Regions from separate parts of the Diaphorobacter nitroreducens genome, predicted to be linked through region 3. Evidence: predicted binding sites of a transcription regulator. Region 3 holds the regulator's gene; each other region holds the start of a gene.
The links. Region 3 encodes sigma-54, which starts transcription at its own class of promoters, with help from an activator protein. Its sites were predicted from a motif close to TGGCANGNAANCTGCTTT; they were not measured.

Region 1 (5,524 bases), 880 kb from region 3:
CCTGTGGGTCAGCCCGCGTTTCCACCGCATGCACCACGCCATGGGCCTGGGCCCTGAAGCTGCACCTGGGCAGGGAACCCATCAGCACCCGCATGCGGCAGTGCTGGGGGGCAATAACTTCGGCGTGTTGTTGCCGTGGTGGGACATGTTGTTCGGTACGGCCAACTTCGAGCACCGCTACGAGCCCACGGGCGTGCGCGACCAGGTGGAGGCGGACGCGGGCGGCCGCGTGCGTGATTACGGGCGGGGGTTCTGGGCGCAGCAGTGGCGCGGCCTGCTGCGGCTGGTGGGGCGGGCGTAGAGCGCCGATCGCGCTATGCTCGCGCGCATGGGGCTTTTCATCGATTCCTTCTGGCGCGCAGTGGGCTATTGCCTGATGCCGCGCGTCATTGCGCTGTCGCTGCTGCCGCTGGTGCTGATCACGGTGGTGGCGCTGGGCGGCGGCTATCTGTTCTGGACAACTGCCGTGGACTGGACGCAGACGGCGCTGGAAAGCTCCACCTGGCTGGGCCTGCTGTGGGGGTGGCTGCACAACTTTGGCGTGGATAACCTGCCCGTGGCGCTGGCGCCGCTGCTGGTGCTTATGGGAGCCACGCCACTGATCGTCATTGTCTGCGTGCTCGCGGTGGCGGTGTTGATGGCCCCTGCCATCGTGACTCTGGTGGCGCAGCGGCGTTTTGCGCAACTGCAGCGCAAGCGGGGCGGTTCATTCCTCGCCAGCGTGCTGTGGTCTCTGGGGGCGACCATCGCGGCGCTCATTGCGCTGGTGCTGTCCATGCCGCTGTGGCTGGTCCCGCCGCTGGTGTTGATCCTGCCTCCACTCATCTGGGGATGGCTCACCTACCGTGTCATGGCCTTTGACGCACTGGCCGAACACGCGAGCAAGCCGGAGCGGCAGGAGATTTTCAAGCGCCATCAGCTCAGCCTGCTGAGCATTGGCGTGTTGAGCGGATTTCTAGGGGCCGCGCCCGGCATTGTCTGGGCGTCGGGCGTGGTGTTCGCAGCGGCGTTCCTCGTCCTAGTGCCGATCGCCATCTGGATCTACACGCTGGTGTTCGCTTTCTCATCGCTGTGGTTCACGCATTTCTGTCTGGCCGCGCTGCAACAGCTGCGCGAGCAGCGAGGCGAACGCCCGCCGGGCGATACGCCTGCAACCGCCGCGCCCGCAACGCCAGCGCCTTCTTTGCCATCCTCGTCTCACCTGCAGGACAACCCATGACACCGGCTTTCGGCCTCATCATCGTTGGCGATGAAATCCTCTCGGGCAAGCGGGCGGACAAGCACCTCGCCAAGGTCATCGAACTGCTTGCGGCACGCGGGCTTGCGCTGTCCTATGCGGACTACGTGGGCGACGACCGTCCGCGCATCACGGCGGCGCTGCAGCGCGCCTTTGCCTCGTCGGACATCGTGTTCAGTTGCGGCGGCATTGGTGCCACTCCCGACGACCACACGCGCCAATGCGCGGCGGCCGCATTGCAACGCCCGCTGGTCCTGCACCCCGAGGCCAAGCGCCTGATCACCGAGCGCATGCAGGATGTGGCACGCGAACAGGGCGAGGCGTTCGACCCCGACCGCGCCGACAATCTGCATCGGCTGAACATGGGCGTTTTTCCTGAGGGCGCGCGCATCATTCCCAACCCTTACAACAAGATCCCCGGCTTCTCGTGTGACGGCCCTGGGGGCGGCATGGTGCATTTCGTGCCGGGGTTCCCGGTCATGGCCTGGCCTATGGTGGACTGGGCACTCCAGCATTACTGTGCCCCGTGGTTCAACCAGCAGCCGCAGATGGAGCGCTCCGTCGTGCTTTACGGCGCGATGGAAGCCGCGCTGACCCCGCTCATGGAGCGGGTCGAGGCCGGACATCCGGGGATCAAGGTGTTCAGCCTGCCGAGCGTGGACCATCCGGTGCACGGGCGGCATGTGGAATTGGGCGTCAAGGGGGCCGCTGCCCTGGTGCCTGCCGCGTGGCAGGCGCTGCAGGAAGGTTTGCACCAAACAGGTGCATCCATAGGCCCTGAAATGGTGCGCAAATGGTAAGAAGGCGGACCACTTAAAATCCTGCACGCGTTTGGTGCGCCGTCGCAGGGCTCTGCGCCCGGCTTGCCCCGTACGGGTGTCCCCATTCGCTGGCACGCAAACTGCTTTTCTGTGCGCATCATTGTTGATGAGCACTTCTATCCCTGGAGAACCCTGATGGCCAAGACCGTTGCAGACGTGATGAAGATGGTGAAGGAAAACGAAGTCAAGTTCGTGGACTTCCGCTTCACGGATACCCGCGGCAAGGAACAGCACGTCACCGTGCCGATCTCGCACTTCGACGAAGACAAGTTCGCCTCGGGCCATGCGTTCGACGGCTCGTCGGTCGCCGGCTGGAAGGGTATCGAGGCGTCGGACATGCTGCTCATGCCCGATCCGAACACCGCCAACATCGACCCGTTCTTCGAAGAAACCACCATGATCATGGCGTGTGACGTGGTGGAGCCGGCCGACGGCAAGGCCTACGACCGCGACCCGCGCTCCATCGCCAAGCGTGCCGAGGCGTACCTGAAAGCCTCCGGCATGGGCGACACGGCCTACTTCGGCCCGGAGCCCGAGTTCTTCATCTTCGACGGCGTGCGCTGGAGCACCGATCCCAACCACACCTTCTACGAGATCGAAGAGTACGAAGCCCCCTGGAACACCGGCGCCAAGCTCGAAGGGGGCAACCGCGGCCACCGTCCCACCACCAAGGGCGGCTACTTCCCCGTGCCCCCGGTCGACAGCACGCAGGACATGCGCGCCGAGATGTCCCTGATCCTTGAATCCCTGGGCATTCCGGTCGAGGTGTTCCACCACGAAGTGGCCGGTGCCGGACAGAACGAGATCGGCACCCGGTTCAGCACGCTGGTGGAGCGTGCCGACTGGACCATGCTGCAGAAGTACGTGATCCACAACGTGGCCAATGCCTACGGCAAGACCGCCACCTTCATGCCCAAGCCCTACCACGGCGACAACGGCTCGGGCATGCACGTGCACCAGTCGGTCTGGAAGGACGGCAAGAACCTGTTCGCCGGCGACGGCTATGCGGGTCTGTCGGACTTCGCGCTGTACTACATCGGCGGCATCATCAAGCACGCTCGCGCACTGAACGCCATCACGAACCCTGGCACCAACAGCTACAAGCGTCTGGTGCCGCACTTCGAGGCGCCGGTGAAGCTGGCCTACTCGGCCAAGAACCGCTCGGCCTCCATCCGCATCCCGTTCGTGGCCAACCCGAAGGGCCGCCGCGTGGAAGCGCGCTTCCCCGATCCGCTGATGAACCCCTACCTGGGCTTTGCGGCCCTGCTGATGGCGGGTCTGGACGGCGTGGAAAACAAGATCCACCCGGGCGAAGCCGCTACCAAGGACCTGTACCACCTGCCGCCGGAGGAAGACAAGCTGGTGCCCACCGTGTGCCACAGCCTGGACCAGGCGCTGGAAGCGCTGGACAAGGACCGCGCGTTCCTGACCAAGGGCGGCGTGTTCACCGACTCCATGCTCGACGCCTACATCGAGCTGAAGATGCAGGAAGTCACGCGCTTCCGCATGGCCGTGCATCCCGTCGAGTACGACATGTACTACTCGCTGTGATGGCAGGGGCTTAGGCCCCCGGCTGTTGTCAACAAGGCGGCTCCGGCCGCCTTTTTCTATGGATGGGCTGCGTGCGTGGTTGACGGAACACGGCAGCCCGTCGCACCAAAACCGCAGCGTTGGGCCGTCGCAATTGGCGGGTTGGAGTGATTGGGGGATACTCACCGGCACCGCGCATGCCCGACGCATGCCATGTGAGGAATTCGATGAAAAGCACTTTGTTCGCCCTGACCGTTATCGCCGCCGTGCTGCAGCCCGCCTGGGCGCAGGACCGCATCTACCGCTGCGGCAACGAATACACCAACAACGCCACGCAGGCCAAGGAGCGCGGCTGCAAGCTCGTGGAAGGTGGCAATGTGACGGTGCTGCAGGGTTCGCGCCCGGCGGCGGCCTCATCGGGCGGCAGCGCCGGCGCTTCCGGTGCCAGCGCCAGCAGTTCGCCCGCGAACGCTCCGCGCGTGGGCGCGGCCGACCAACGTGCGCGCGACGCCGATGCGCGCGCCATCCTGGAGTCTGAACTGAGCAAGGCGGAAACCCGCCTGGCCGAGTTGCGCAAGGAGTACAACGACGGCTCGCCCCAGCGCACGGCGCTGGAGTTGCGCAACCCGCAGGGCTACATCGAGCGCACGGCCGAGCTCAAGGCCAGTGTGGCCCGGGCCGAGGCCGATGTGGCCGGCATCAAGCGCGAACTCTCGCGCCTGAACAAGTAAGCGCCGCGGTCCCTGCGTGCGGCACAAAGGCGCGATCATCCAAGAGCCCACCCCAACGGACCGCTACCAGGCGCTGGACCTCGTCTCCACGCTGATTGCCGTGCTGCACCCCGGCGGGGCGGCCCTCTTCGTCAACGCTGCGCTGGAAAACGCCCTGGGCCTGTCGCGCCGCACGCTGGAAGGCGTGGACTTCGCCGGCCTGTTCACCGATCCGACCATCCTGCAGACGGCGCTGGCCGGCGCGCGCGGGCGCGACTTCGCGGCGCTGCGCTTCGAAGCCGTGCTGCGCCGCTCGCCGCAGGAGCCTTTGCCGGTGCACGCCAGCGTGGCGGTGGTGGAGCACAGCGGCGACGTGATCGTGGAGCTGTGGCCCCTGGAGGCGCAGGCGCGCCAGGACCGCGAGGAGCGGCTGCGCGAGCAGGCGCAGGCCAACAAGGAGCTGATCCGCAATCTGGCGCACGAGATCAAGAACCCGCTGGGCGGCATCCGAGGGGCGGCGCAGCTGCTGGAGATGGAGCTGGAAAGCCGCGACCTGACCGAGTACACCCAAGTCATCATCCACGAGGCCGACCGCCTGCAAAGCCTGGTGGACCGGCTGCTGGCGCCGCACCGCCACCCGCACCTCGTCGGCGATGTGAATATCCACGAAGTCTGCGAGCGCGTGCGCTCCCTGGTACTGGTCGAGCATCCGCAGGGCCTGGCCGTGCTGCGCGACTATGACACCTCCATCCCTGAGTTTCGCGGCGACCGCGCGCAGCTCATCCAGGCCGTGCTGAACATCGTGCAGAACGCGGCGCAGGCGTTGCACGAGCGCATTGCCGCGGGCGACGCGGTCATCACGCTGCGCACGCGCGTGGCGCGGCAGGTCACGTTCGGGCGCCAACGCTACCGGCTGGCATTGGAATTGCATGTCATCGACAACGGACCGGGCGTGCCCGAAGCCATCAAGGAGCGGATCTTCTATCCGCTGGTGACGGGGCGGGACGGGGGATCGGGACTGGGCTTGACGCTGGCGCAAACCTTTGTGCAGCGACACCATGGGCTCATTGAGTGCGAGAGCCAGCCGGGCCGCACCGACTTCCGCATCCTCATACCACTGCCTTGAGTCCCTGACACGCACGACCCCAACGGGTAAAGGTAAAGGGAGCTGGAACACATGAAGCCGATCTGGATAGTAGACGACGACCCTTCGATCCGCTTCGTCC
Region 2 (5,524 bases), 1.7 Mb from region 3:
AGCGGCCGATCACCAGCAGGCACACGGTGAGCGGCGTGGACATGATGAGCCCCACCGGCCCCCACAGCGCCGCCCAGAAGGTGGCCGCCACGATGAGCGACAGCGCCGACAGCCCGGTGCTGGACCCATACAGCCAGGGCTCGATGACGTTGTTGCTCACCAGTTCCAGCAGCACGATGAGGCCGAGCGTCCACAGCACCAGATCCCAGCCCGGGTCCACCGCGAAAGCGAGGGTGAGCGGAAACGCCGCAGCGATGAACGGCCCCAGGTAGGGCACGAAGCGCATCACCGCGGCCAGCGACCCCCACAGCACGGCACCGGGCACGCCGATGAGCCACAGGCCCGCCGCCATGGGAATGCCGTAGGTCACGTTGACCAGCAACTGCATGGTCAGGTAGCGCGTGATGCGGTCGCCCGCCTCGTCCATGGCATCGGTGGCGCGGTGCAGATTGCCCCCCCACAGGCGCAGCAGGCGGTCGCGCAGGTCTACACGGTCCAGCAGGATGAAGATCACGAACACCAGCACCAGGCCCGCCTGGGTGAGCGGCCCACTGACCGCCGAGAGCGCGGCCATAAGCTGGTTGGCGGGCGACAGCACGGGCGGCTGCACCTGCACCTTTTGCACGGCCGGCGCGCGCGTGGCACCCGACAAGGCGGGAGCGGCCGCCTCCACCTCGCGCTGCACGATGTCGAAGGTGCGCTTGGCGCCGTCGAACATGCCGGGCGCGCGCAACTCCTGGCGCAGGCTGCGCAGCTTCTTGCGGATGGTGCTCTGGTAGGAGGGCAGCTGCGCGCTCAGCTCGCGCGCCTCGTTACCCACGAACAGCGCCCCCACGCCCAGCACCATCAGCATGGCCATCACCACCGCGATGACCGAGGGCAGGCGCGGCAGGCCCATGCGCTTGAGCTGCGCCACCAGCGGCTCCAGCACGAAGCTCAGCAGGAACGCCAATGCCAGCGGCACCAGCAGCGTACGGCCGAAGTACAGGCCCGCGACCACCAGCGCCGCGATCACCAGGCCGATCATGAATCGCAGGCTGGGCACCGTGGCGTCCATGGCCGTGGCGGTGTGCACGGTGCGCTGCGGCGGATAGCCCGAAGCGGTGGCGCCGCGCGCCGCCCCCGCATCCCTGGCCGGCCTGGAATCGGTCGGCTCCTGCGGCCCGCTGTTGCCCATGGCGTTGTCCCCTTGCATCGCTTCTCGAAGTCGTGTCCGGCGCGTATTGTCCGCTGCGCGGCCCCGCGCCCCTGTAGGCGGCAGCCGCCACAGACTGCACGCGGGCGGGCGGGCGGTTGACAGCGCACGCCGTGCACCGCGCCGCCCGTAAGGCGCTCCACACTACCGATCAATGACCTAAAATAGCCCCAGAGCGCTTGCAGCAAGCGCGACCAGCTATCAAAATAAAAGCGCCTCTGCCGCACCGCCCCGTCGGCACGCACCTACCGGTCTACCCGAACAAAACCACCGCGCCGCCGCCTTGACCGCCACCGCCACTCCCCTGATTGCCGCCGGCACCCTGCTGGGCGGCATCGGCCTGTTCCTGCTGGGCATGACCATGCTGACCGACGGGCTCAAGCTGGCGGCCGGGCGCGCGCTGGAGCGCATCCTGGCCGCCTGGACGCGCACGCCGCTGCACGGGCTGGTGACCGGGGTGGCGCTCACGGCGCTGGTGCAATCGTCCACCGCCATGACGGTGGCGGCCATCGGTTTCGTCAATGCGGGGTTGCTGGGCTTCAGCTCCGCGCTGTGGGTGGTGTTCGGCTCCAATCTGGGTTCATCGGTCACCGGCTGGCTCGTCGCGTGGCTAGGCTTTGCGGTGAAGGCCGATGCCTTCGCCCTTCCGTTCATCGGCATCGGCATGGCGCTGCAAATCACCGGCAGCGGCACGCGGCGCGGTGCGCTGGGCCAGGCGGTGGCGGGGTTCGGCGTGCTGTTCCTGGGGATCGAACTGCTGCGCAACGGCTTCACCGGGCTGGGTCCGCAGGCGCTGCCACCGCTGTCCAGCGACCTGCCGGGCCTGGCGCTGGCAGTGCTCATCGGCCTGGGCATGACGGTGGTGTTGCAGGCCTCGTCGGCCACGCTGGCGGTGGTGCTGACGGCCGTGGCGGGCGGCTCGCTGGCGGTGGAAGTGGGCGCGGGCGTGGTCATCGGCGCCAACGTGGGCACCACGCTCACGGGCATCCTGGCCGCCATCCACGCCACGTCCAACGCGCGGCGCCTGGCGGCGGCACACGTGCTGTTCAACGTGGTGACGGCCGCGGCGGCCCTGGCGCTGCTGTCGCCCCTGCTCACGGCCATCCATCATCTGGGCGTATGGCTCACGGGTGAGGGAGACGCAGTGACGCAGCTCGTGATCTTCCACACCGCGTTCAACCTGCTGGGCGTGCTGCTCATGTGGCCGCTGTCGGGGCCGCTCGCGCGCTTTCTGCTGGCACGCTTTCGCTCGGCGGACGAAGACGTGGCCCGTGCGCAGTTCCTGGACCACAACGTGGCCGCCGTGCCCGCGCTGGCCCTGCAGGCGCTGCGCCGCGAGATGGCGCGCGTAGGCCACCTGGCACTGCAGCTGGCGTCGGATGCCACCCGCATGGCGCCCGTCGCCCTGCCCTGGCAACCGGCCGGCGCACAGGCCGCGAGCCAGCTCACGCGCCAGTTGCAGGCGCTGGAGCAGCTACAGCAGCAGGTGGGCGCGTTTGTGAGCGACGTGAGCCGCCAGCCGCTATCGCGCGACGTGGCCGACCAGATGCCCGAGCTGCTGCGCATTGCGGGCTACTACGACACGCTGGCGCGTGTCATGCACCAGGTGGGCCAGCAGGCGCTGCGCGTCACGCACCCCGCAACGGTGGCGCCCACCACGCCCGAAGGCCACCCCCTGGCCGCGCTGCCCCTGGCCTTCACCGCGGCGCTGGATTTCTTTGCCGCCGCTAATCCCAAGGCCCACGACCTGGACCAGGTGAACACCGCACAAGCCGTGTTCGACGCGGCGTATGAAGCCGCCAAGGCCGCCGTGCTGCGCGCGGGTGCCCAGGGCTTGCTGGAAGTGACGGCCGTGCACGAGTGGACGGGCCTGCTGGGCGACCTGCGCCGCGCCGTGGAACAGGCCCACAAGGCCGCGCAGCATCTGGCGGCACTGCCGCGTCTCAAACCCACCCCGCCCGCCAACGGCCCGGCAAGCGTTACGCCCGGTGCCGAGTGATCTGCGGAAGCAGATCAGGCAAAAAAGCGCCTAAAGCGCCCTCGCATACTGCGCTGGCAGCTATATAAAGCATAGCAATCTGAGCACATCCGTACGGCTGCACTCCCAACGGGTGTTCCGTCATGGGCCGGCGCACTGTTGCGTTATGGCACACGGCTGCGCCGCTGCGGCACAGCCGCGGCACGCCCCACCGCCCCCTTCCCTCTGTCGCCGTGCTGGCACGGCGCTTGCACTGAGGCACTGCCGCCGCCGCATCGGTGGCATTCCTTCACAAGCATTCAGGAGACACCACATGAACATGGCCGAAATCGCCAGCCTTGGCATCGCCAACCCCTACAAGCAGCAGTACGGCAACTACATCGGCGGGCACTGGGTGGCGCCCGTGGACGGGCAGTACTTCGAGAACATCTCGCCCATCAACGGCCAGAAGTTCACGGCCGTGCCACGCTCCAACAGCAAGGACATCGACGCCGCACTGGACGCCGCCCACAAAGCCAAGGCCGCGTGGGGCCGCACCTCGACCACCGAGCGCGCCAACATCCTGAACCGGATCGCCGACCGCATGGAGGCCAACCTGCTGCAGATCGCCGTGGCCGAGACCATCGACAACGGCAAGCCGCTGCGCGAGACCATGGCGGCCGACATTCCGCTGGCCATCGACCACTTCCGCTACTTCGCCGGCGCGGTGCGCGCGCAGGAGGGCGGCATCAGCGAGATCGACGCCGACACCATCGCCTACCACTTCCATGAGCCGCTGGGCGTGGTCGGGCAGATCATTCCGTGGAACTTCCCCATCCTGATGGCGGTGTGGAAACTCGCCCCCGCGCTGGCTGCGGGCAACTGCGTGGTGCTGAAACCCGCGGAGCAGACGCCCGCCTCCATCCTGGTGCTGATGGAGATCATTGGCGACCTGCTGCCGCCGGGCGTGGTCAATGTGGTCAACGGCTTTGGCCTGGAGGCCGGCAAGCCGCTGGCCTCCAGCAACCGCATCGCAAAAATAGCCTTCACCGGCGAGACCACCACGGGCCGGCTGATCATGCAGTACGCCAGCCAGAACATCATTCCCGTGACGCTGGAGCTGGGCGGCAAGAGCCCCAACATCTTCTTTGAGGACGTGATGTCCGCCGACGACGGCTTCTTCGACAAGGCGCTGGAAGGCTTTGCGATGTTCGCGCTGAACCAGGGCGAGGTCTGCACCTGCCCCAGCCGCGCGTTGATCCAGGAATCGATCTACGAGCGCTTCATGGAGCGCGCGCTCAAGCGCGTGGCCGCCATCCAGCAGGGCCACCCGCTGGACAAGAACACCATGATCGGCGCCCAGGCCTCGCAGGAGCAACTGGAAAAGATTCTTTCTTACCTGGACCTGGGCAAGCAGGAAGGCGCCCAGTGCCTCATCGGCGGCGCGCGCAACACCGCCCTGGGCGGCGACCTGGCCGGCGGCTACTACGTGCAGCCCACGGTGTTCAAGGGACACAACAAGATGCGCATCTTCCAGGAAGAAATCTTCGGGCCCGTGGTCTCGGTGACCACCTTCAAGACCGAAGAAGAGGCGCTGGAGATCGCCAACGACACGCTCTACGGCCTGGGCGCGGGCGTGTGGAGCCGTGATGGCGCGCGCGCCTTCCGCATGGGCAAGGGCATCCAGGCCGGGCGCGTGTGGACCAACTGCTATCACCACTACCCCGCGCACGCCGCGTTTGGCGGCTACAAGCAGTCGGGCATCGGTCGTGAGAACCACAAGATGATGCTGGACCACTACCAGCAGACCAAGAACCTGCTGGTGAGCTACACCCAGCAGCCGCTGGGCTTCTTCTAAGCCCATACAGCGCCCCCACTGGCCGTCCCAGCGGGGGCGGCTGGTGCACGGGGGCTCCCCTTGCGTTCATTTGCACAGAGAAGGAGGTTTATCCCATGCCAGCCAAGACAATGAAAGCCGCCGTGGTCCGTGAATTCGGCAAGCCGCTGACGATCGAAGAGGTGCCCGTGCCCGCCCCCACCGCCGACCAGATCCTGGTGAAGATCGAGGCCTCGGGCGTGTGCCACACCGACCTACACGCCGCCGAGGGCGACTGGCCCGTCAAGCCCAATCCGCCCTTCATCCCGGGGCATGAGGGCGTGGGCTTCGTCGCCGCCGTGGGCGCCAACGTCAAGCATGTGAAGGAAGGCGACCGCGTGGGCGTGCCCTGGCTGCACTCGGCCTGCGGCTGTTGCACGCACTGCCTGGGCGGTTGGGAGACGCTGTGCGAGTCGCAGAGCAACACGGGGTATTCGGTCAACGGCGGTTTTGCCGACTACGCGCTGGCCGACCCCAACTACGTGGGCCACCTGCC
Region 3 (5,524 bases):
TTCGTGCAGGCGGGTGCGTTCCGCACCCAGCAGGATGCCGATGCGCAGCGCGCCAAGCTGGCCATGCTGGGCTGGGAGGCGCGCGTCAGCGAGCGTGAGCAGAACGGCCGCACGGTGTTCCGCGTGCGCGTGGGCCCGTTCGGCAAGCGTGACGACGCCGAGTCGCTGAAGGAAAAACTCGATGGCGCGGGGGTGGAGTCCGCGCTGGTCCGGGTGCAGCGCTGAACTTTTGCCCGCGCTGGCGCTCACAACCCTCCATACTGTCCAGGAGTGATCCCAACCTATGAAACGCCGTGAGTTTTCTCTGACCGTCGCCTCCGCGGCCACCGCCCTGAGCCTGCCGCTGGCGGCGCCCGCACTGGCGCAAGGCCGCCAGTTCAAGGAAGGCAATGACTACGTCAAGCTGGGCAAGCCCGTCGCAACCGAGGCACCTGCCGGGAAGATCGAGGTCATCGAGTTCTTCTGGTACAGCTGCCCGCACTGCAACACGTTCGAGCCTTCGCTGGAGGCCTGGATCAAGTCGGCGCCCAAGGACCTGCATATCCGCCGCGTGCCCGTGGCGTTCAATGCGAGCTTCGTGCCGCAGCAAAAGCTCTACTACGCGCTGGAAGGCATGGGCAAGCTGCCCGAGCTGCATGCGAAGGTGTTCCGCGCGGTGCACGTGGAACGCCTGCCGCTGAACAAGGACGAGCTGATCTTCGACTGGATCGGCAAGCAGGGCGTGGACGTGGCGAAGTTCAAGGAGGTCTACAACTCCTTCACCGTATCCAACCAAGTGCGCAAGGCGTCGCAGCTGCAGGATGGCTACCAGGTCGAAGGCGTTCCCTCCATGGGAGTGGCCGGCCGCTACTACACCGACGGCACCATGGCGGGCAACATGCAAAGCGTGCTGCAGGTGGTGGAGCACCTGGTTGGCGTAGCGCGCAAGGGCTGAAGCGCCCCGCCGCCACCAGCGACAAGCGCGCCTACGGGCGCGCTTTTTTCATGCCTGCGCACCGGTTGGCGCGGCGGCATGACAGCCGGTGGCAGGCCTGTACGGGTTGATGCGATCCACTGCGGCGGCGGCGCGCTTGCGTCAGTACAATGACCGCAAGATTCGTGCCCTCTATGAGAACCCGATTGCCCTTCCTCCTCCTGTCCCGCGCCGCAGCGCTGGCCCTGGCGCTGGCCGCATCGCCGCTGGTGCACGCCGAAAAAGCCGACCGCAACAAGCCCATGAACATCGAGGCCGATGCCCTGCGCCACGATGAGCTCAAGCAGACCAGCGTTTTCACCGGCCGTGTCGTCATGACCAAGGGCACCATCGTGCTGCGCGGCGCGCAGCTGGAGGTGCGCCAGGACCCCGACGGCTTCCAGTACGGTGTGGTGACGGCCGAGCCGGGCAAGCGCGCTTTTTTCCGGCAAAAGCGCGACACCGCGCCGGGCGCGCCCGACGAGTTCGTCGAGGGCGAGGGCGAGGTCATCGAATACGACGGCCGCGCCGACGTGGTGAAGCTCATCCGCCGCGCCGAGCTGCGCCGCTACCGCGAGGCCACACTGACCGACGAGCTGGCCGGCGCCCTCATCGTCTACAACAACCTCACGGACGTGTTCACCGTGGACGGGCAAAAGACTGCGCCCGCCGGCGCCACTGCTGGCACGCCGGGCGGCCGGGTGCGGGCGGTGCTCGCGCCCAAGGAGCCTGCCTCGGGCACCAGCGCCACGCCGCCCGTGCGCACCGAGCCGCCCGCGCTGCGTACCAGCCCCAGCCTGGACGGCGCGAAGTGAGCGCGGCCTTGGACGATGCGCGCATGAGCGAAGGCGTCAGCCGCCTGGAGGCGCTGCACCTGGAGAAGTCCTACGGCAGCCGCAAGGTGGTCAAGGACGTGTCCGTGGTCGTGCAAAAGGGAGAGGTGGTGGGCCTATTGGGCCCCAACGGCGCCGGCAAGACCACATCGTTCTACATGATCGTCGGCCTGGTGCGCAGCGACGGCGGCCGCATCAGCATCGACGGGCAGGACGTGACGGACATGCCCATCCACCGGCGCTCGCGGCTGGGCCTGTCGTACCTGCCGCAGGAAGCCTCGATCTTTCGCAAGCTCAATGTCGAAGACAACGTGCGCGCGGTGCTGGAGCTGCAGACCGACGAGGCCGGCCGCACCCTGCCGCGCGCCGAGGTGGAGCGGCGCCTGACCGCGCTGCTGCAGGAGCTGCGCGTGGACCACCTGCGCAAGTCGCCTGCACTGGCGCTGTCGGGCGGCGAGCGCCGGCGCGTGGAGATCGCGCGCGCGCTGGCCACGCAGCCGCGCTTCATCCTGCTGGATGAGCCCTTTGCCGGCATCGACCCGATCGCCGTGATCGAGATCCAGCGCATCATTGGCTTTCTCAAGGCGCGCGGCATTGGCGTGCTGATCACCGACCACAACGTGCGTGAGACGCTGGGCATCTGCGACCACGCCTTCATCATCAGCGACGGCCAAGTGCTGGCTCAGGGTACGCCGTCGGACATCGTCGACAACGCGGAAGTGCGCCGGGTGTACCTGGGCGAGCACTTCCGCATGTGAGAGTGATGGGCGACCACGGCGCGATGCAGGACCAGACAGTGGGTTGCAGGCCATGAAGCCCGGCCTGTCGCTGCGCGTCTCGCAGCACCTGGCGCTCACACCGCAGCTGCAGCAGTCGATCCGCCTGCTGCAGCTGTCCACGCTGGAGCTGGCCCAGGAGGTCGAGCAAATGCTCGACGAGAACCCCTTCCTGGAGCGCACGCTGGAAGAGGCCCCGCGCGAGGAGTTCGGCCTGGCCCAGGCCGATGCACCGGTGAGCGAGCAAGACCGCGAAGCCGAGGATGCTATTTATTCAGGAGCTGTCAGCGCAGGACAGGAAAGCGCTACAAGCCAAAATGATGCAGAAACCTCCACCGCCGAATCCACGGCCGAACCCGCGGACTGGGAAGGCGACGGCTCGGTAGACCTGGCGCCCGACGACAGCGAGTGGGGCGGCGACGCCCCGGCGCGCAACGGTGCCGGCGCGGGGAGCGACGACGAGGTGGACGCCACCGAGCTGGCCCGCAGCCAGGAGTCGCTCACGGCCTTCCTGCACCGCCAGGCGCTGGCGCTGCGCCTGTCCGAGCTGGACATGGCCGCGCTGCGCTTTCTCATCGAATCGCTGAACGACGACGGCTACCTGGACGAGTCGCTGCAGGACCTGGCCGCCAGCCTGGCGGGCACCGAAGAACCCGAGCAACTCGATGAACTGGTGCACCGTTTCACCGTGGCGCTGCGCCTGCTGCAAAGCCTGGAGCCCGCGGGCGTGGGCGCGCGCGGCCTGGCCGAATGCCTCACGCTGCAGCTGCGTGCGATGGACCAGGACGAAGAGGGCGACCCCGACGTGATCCAGGCCGCGCTGGCCATCTGCGGCCAGCCGCTGGACCTGCTGGCCAAGCGCGACGTGCGCCGCCTGGCGCAGGCCTGCGGCACCAGCGAAGAGCGCACGCGTGCCGCGATGGTCTTGATCGCGCGGCTGGAGCCACGCCCGGGCAGGCGCTTTGCCGACGTGGACCGCAACATCATCGTGCCCGACGTGATCGTCAAGAAAACCGGCCGCGGCGGACAGCAGAACTTCAGCGTGCAGCTCAACCCGGACGTGATGCCGCGTCTGCGCGTGCACGACATCTACGCCGGTGCGTTGCGCGGCGGCCGTGGCGAAGGCCACCAGGCGCTGCAGGCACGGCTGCAGGAGGCGCGCTGGTTCATCAAGAACATCCAGCAGCGTTTTGACACCATCCTGCGCGTGTCGCGCGCCATCGTGGAGCGGCAGAAGAACTTCTTCGTGCATGGCGAACTGGCCATGCGCCCGCTGGTGCTGCGCGACATTGCCGATGAACTGGGCCTGCACGAGTCCACCATCAGCCGCGTGACCACCGCCAAGTACATGGCTACGCCGCAAGGCACCTACGAACTCAAGTATTTCTTCGGCTCGGGGCTGGGCACCGAAACCGGCGGCAACGCCTCCAGCACGGCCGTGCGCGCGCTCATCAAGCAGTTCATCGCGGCCGAGAACCCGCACAAGCCGCTGTCGGACAGCCAGATCGCCGAGATGCTCAAGGAGCAGGGCATTGAATGTGCGCGCCGCACCGTGGCCAAATACCGTGAGGCGCTCAAGATCGCCCCGGCCAACCTCCGCAAGGCACTTTGAACCATGGCACGCGTCGTCTTCGACCTTCCCCCGCATTTCGGCTTCAGTACCGAGCTGCAGATCTACATCAGCCATGTCAACCAGGGCGGACACCTGGACAACGCGCAGTTGCTCAGCCTCGTGTCCGAGGCGCGCGTGCGTTTCTTCAAGTCGCTGGGTTACCCCGAGGCCGACGTGGCGGGCCTGTCCACCGTGGTGGGCGACATCGTGGCGCAGTACAAGTCCGAGGCGTTCCACGGCGAGACGCTGCGCGTGGAGATGACGCCGCAGGACTTCAACCGCTACGGCTTCGACCTCGTCTTCCGGTTGACCGAGAAGAGCCAGGGGCGCGAGATCGCGCGCGGCAAGACCGGCATCGTCTTCATCGACCGGGCGGCCCGCAAGCCCGCACCCATTCCTGAATCCGTGCTCCAGCCATTGCTGCAGCGCGCAGCACAGCCGCAATGAACCAGCTTCAACTCTTTTTGCCCTGCGCCGCTGGCGTGGAGGGCTATCTGGCCGACGAGGTGCACAGCCTCACGGGGCTGGCCGGGCAGGACCTGCTCGTGGGCCGCGCGGGCGTGCTGCTGCGCGCCTCCTGGCGCGACGCGCTGCGCCTGAACCTGCACAGCCGCCTGGCGCAACGCGTGCTGGTGCAGCTGGCCGAGCGGCCCTACCGCAACGAGGACGACATCTATGCCGCCGCGGCCGACGTGGCCTGGGAGATCTGGTTCACCCCGCGCCAGAGCTTCAAGGTGGAGGTGACGGCCCAGCACAGCCCGCTCAAGAGCCTGAACTTCGCTGCGCTGCGCGTGAAGGATGCCGTGGCCGACCGCTTCCGCGCCAAGGCCGGCGTGCGTCCCGACGTGCAGACGCAGTGGCCCGACGTGCGCGTGCACCTGCACCTGACCAGCGACCGCGCCCAGATCTACATCGACACCTCGGGCGAGCCGCTGTTCAAACGCGGCTGGCGCGAGGACAAGGGCGACGCGCCGCTCAAGGAAACGCTGGCCGCAGCCATGATCGCCGCCACCGGCTGGGACCCGCATGGCGAGCAGCCGCTGCCGCTGTACGACCCCTGCTGCGGCAGCGGCACCGTGGTCATCGAGGCCGCGCAGATCGCCTGCCGCATCGCGCCGGGCCTGCAGCGGCGCTTTGCCTTCGAGAAGCTTTTGCCGCACCAGGCCCATGTCTGGTCTGCGATCAAGGATGAAGCTGCCAGCGCCGTTACCACGGCCTCGGTGCCGATTTTTGGCAGCGACGTGTCGCACCGCATGGTGGACTTTGCCCAGCGCAATGCCGTGCGCGCCGGCGTGGCCGACGCGGTGCAGCTGCGCGGCGGCGATGCGCTGCAGCGCATGCCGCCCAGTGA

Region 1: glnA (type I glutamate--ammonia ligase) is a predicted target of sigma-54. The motif match lies at 2,128-2,145, and genes of this name have one in related genera.
Region 2: adh (aldehyde dehydrogenase) is a predicted target of sigma-54. The motif match lies at 3,411-3,428, and genes of this name have one in related genera.

The regions. Positions count from the first base shown of each region.
Region 1 covers NZ_CP016278.1:2,009,243-2,014,766, reverse strand. Annotated here, with positions in the region: gene BA022_RS09435 (sterol desaturase family protein) at 1-301, shown strand, start outside; gene BA022_RS09430 (EI24 domain-containing protein) at 329-1,219, shown strand; gene BA022_RS09425 (competence/damage-inducible protein A) at 1,216-2,037, shown strand; gene glnA (type I glutamate--ammonia ligase) at 2,194-3,609, shown strand; gene BA022_RS09415 (hypothetical protein) at 3,816-4,319, shown strand; gene glnL (nitrogen regulation protein NR(II)) at 4,354-5,424, shown strand; gene ntrC (nitrogen regulation protein NR(I)) at 5,476-5,524, shown strand, end outside.
Region 2 covers NZ_CP016278.1:1,238,789-1,244,312, forward strand. Annotated here, with positions in the region: gene BA022_RS05780 (AI-2E family transporter) at 1-1,195, opposite strand, end outside; gene BA022_RS05785 (Na/Pi cotransporter family protein) at 1,479-3,194, shown strand; gene adh (aldehyde dehydrogenase) at 3,487-5,010, shown strand; gene adhP (alcohol dehydrogenase AdhP) at 5,106-5,524, shown strand, end outside.
Region 3 covers NZ_CP016278.1:2,894,195-2,899,718, reverse strand. Annotated here, with positions in the region: gene BA022_RS13565 (SPOR domain-containing protein) at 1-225, shown strand, start outside; gene BA022_RS13560 (thiol:disulfide interchange protein DsbA/DsbL) at 284-934, shown strand; gene lptA (lipopolysaccharide transport periplasmic protein LptA) at 1,108-1,767, shown strand; gene lptB (LPS export ABC transporter ATP-binding protein) at 1,791-2,543, shown strand; gene BA022_RS13545 (RNA polymerase factor sigma-54) at 2,596-4,173, shown strand; gene BA022_RS13540 (acyl-CoA thioesterase) at 4,177-4,620, shown strand; partial or broken gene BA022_RS13535 (THUMP domain-containing class I SAM-dependent RNA methyltransferase) at 4,617-5,524, shown strand, end outside.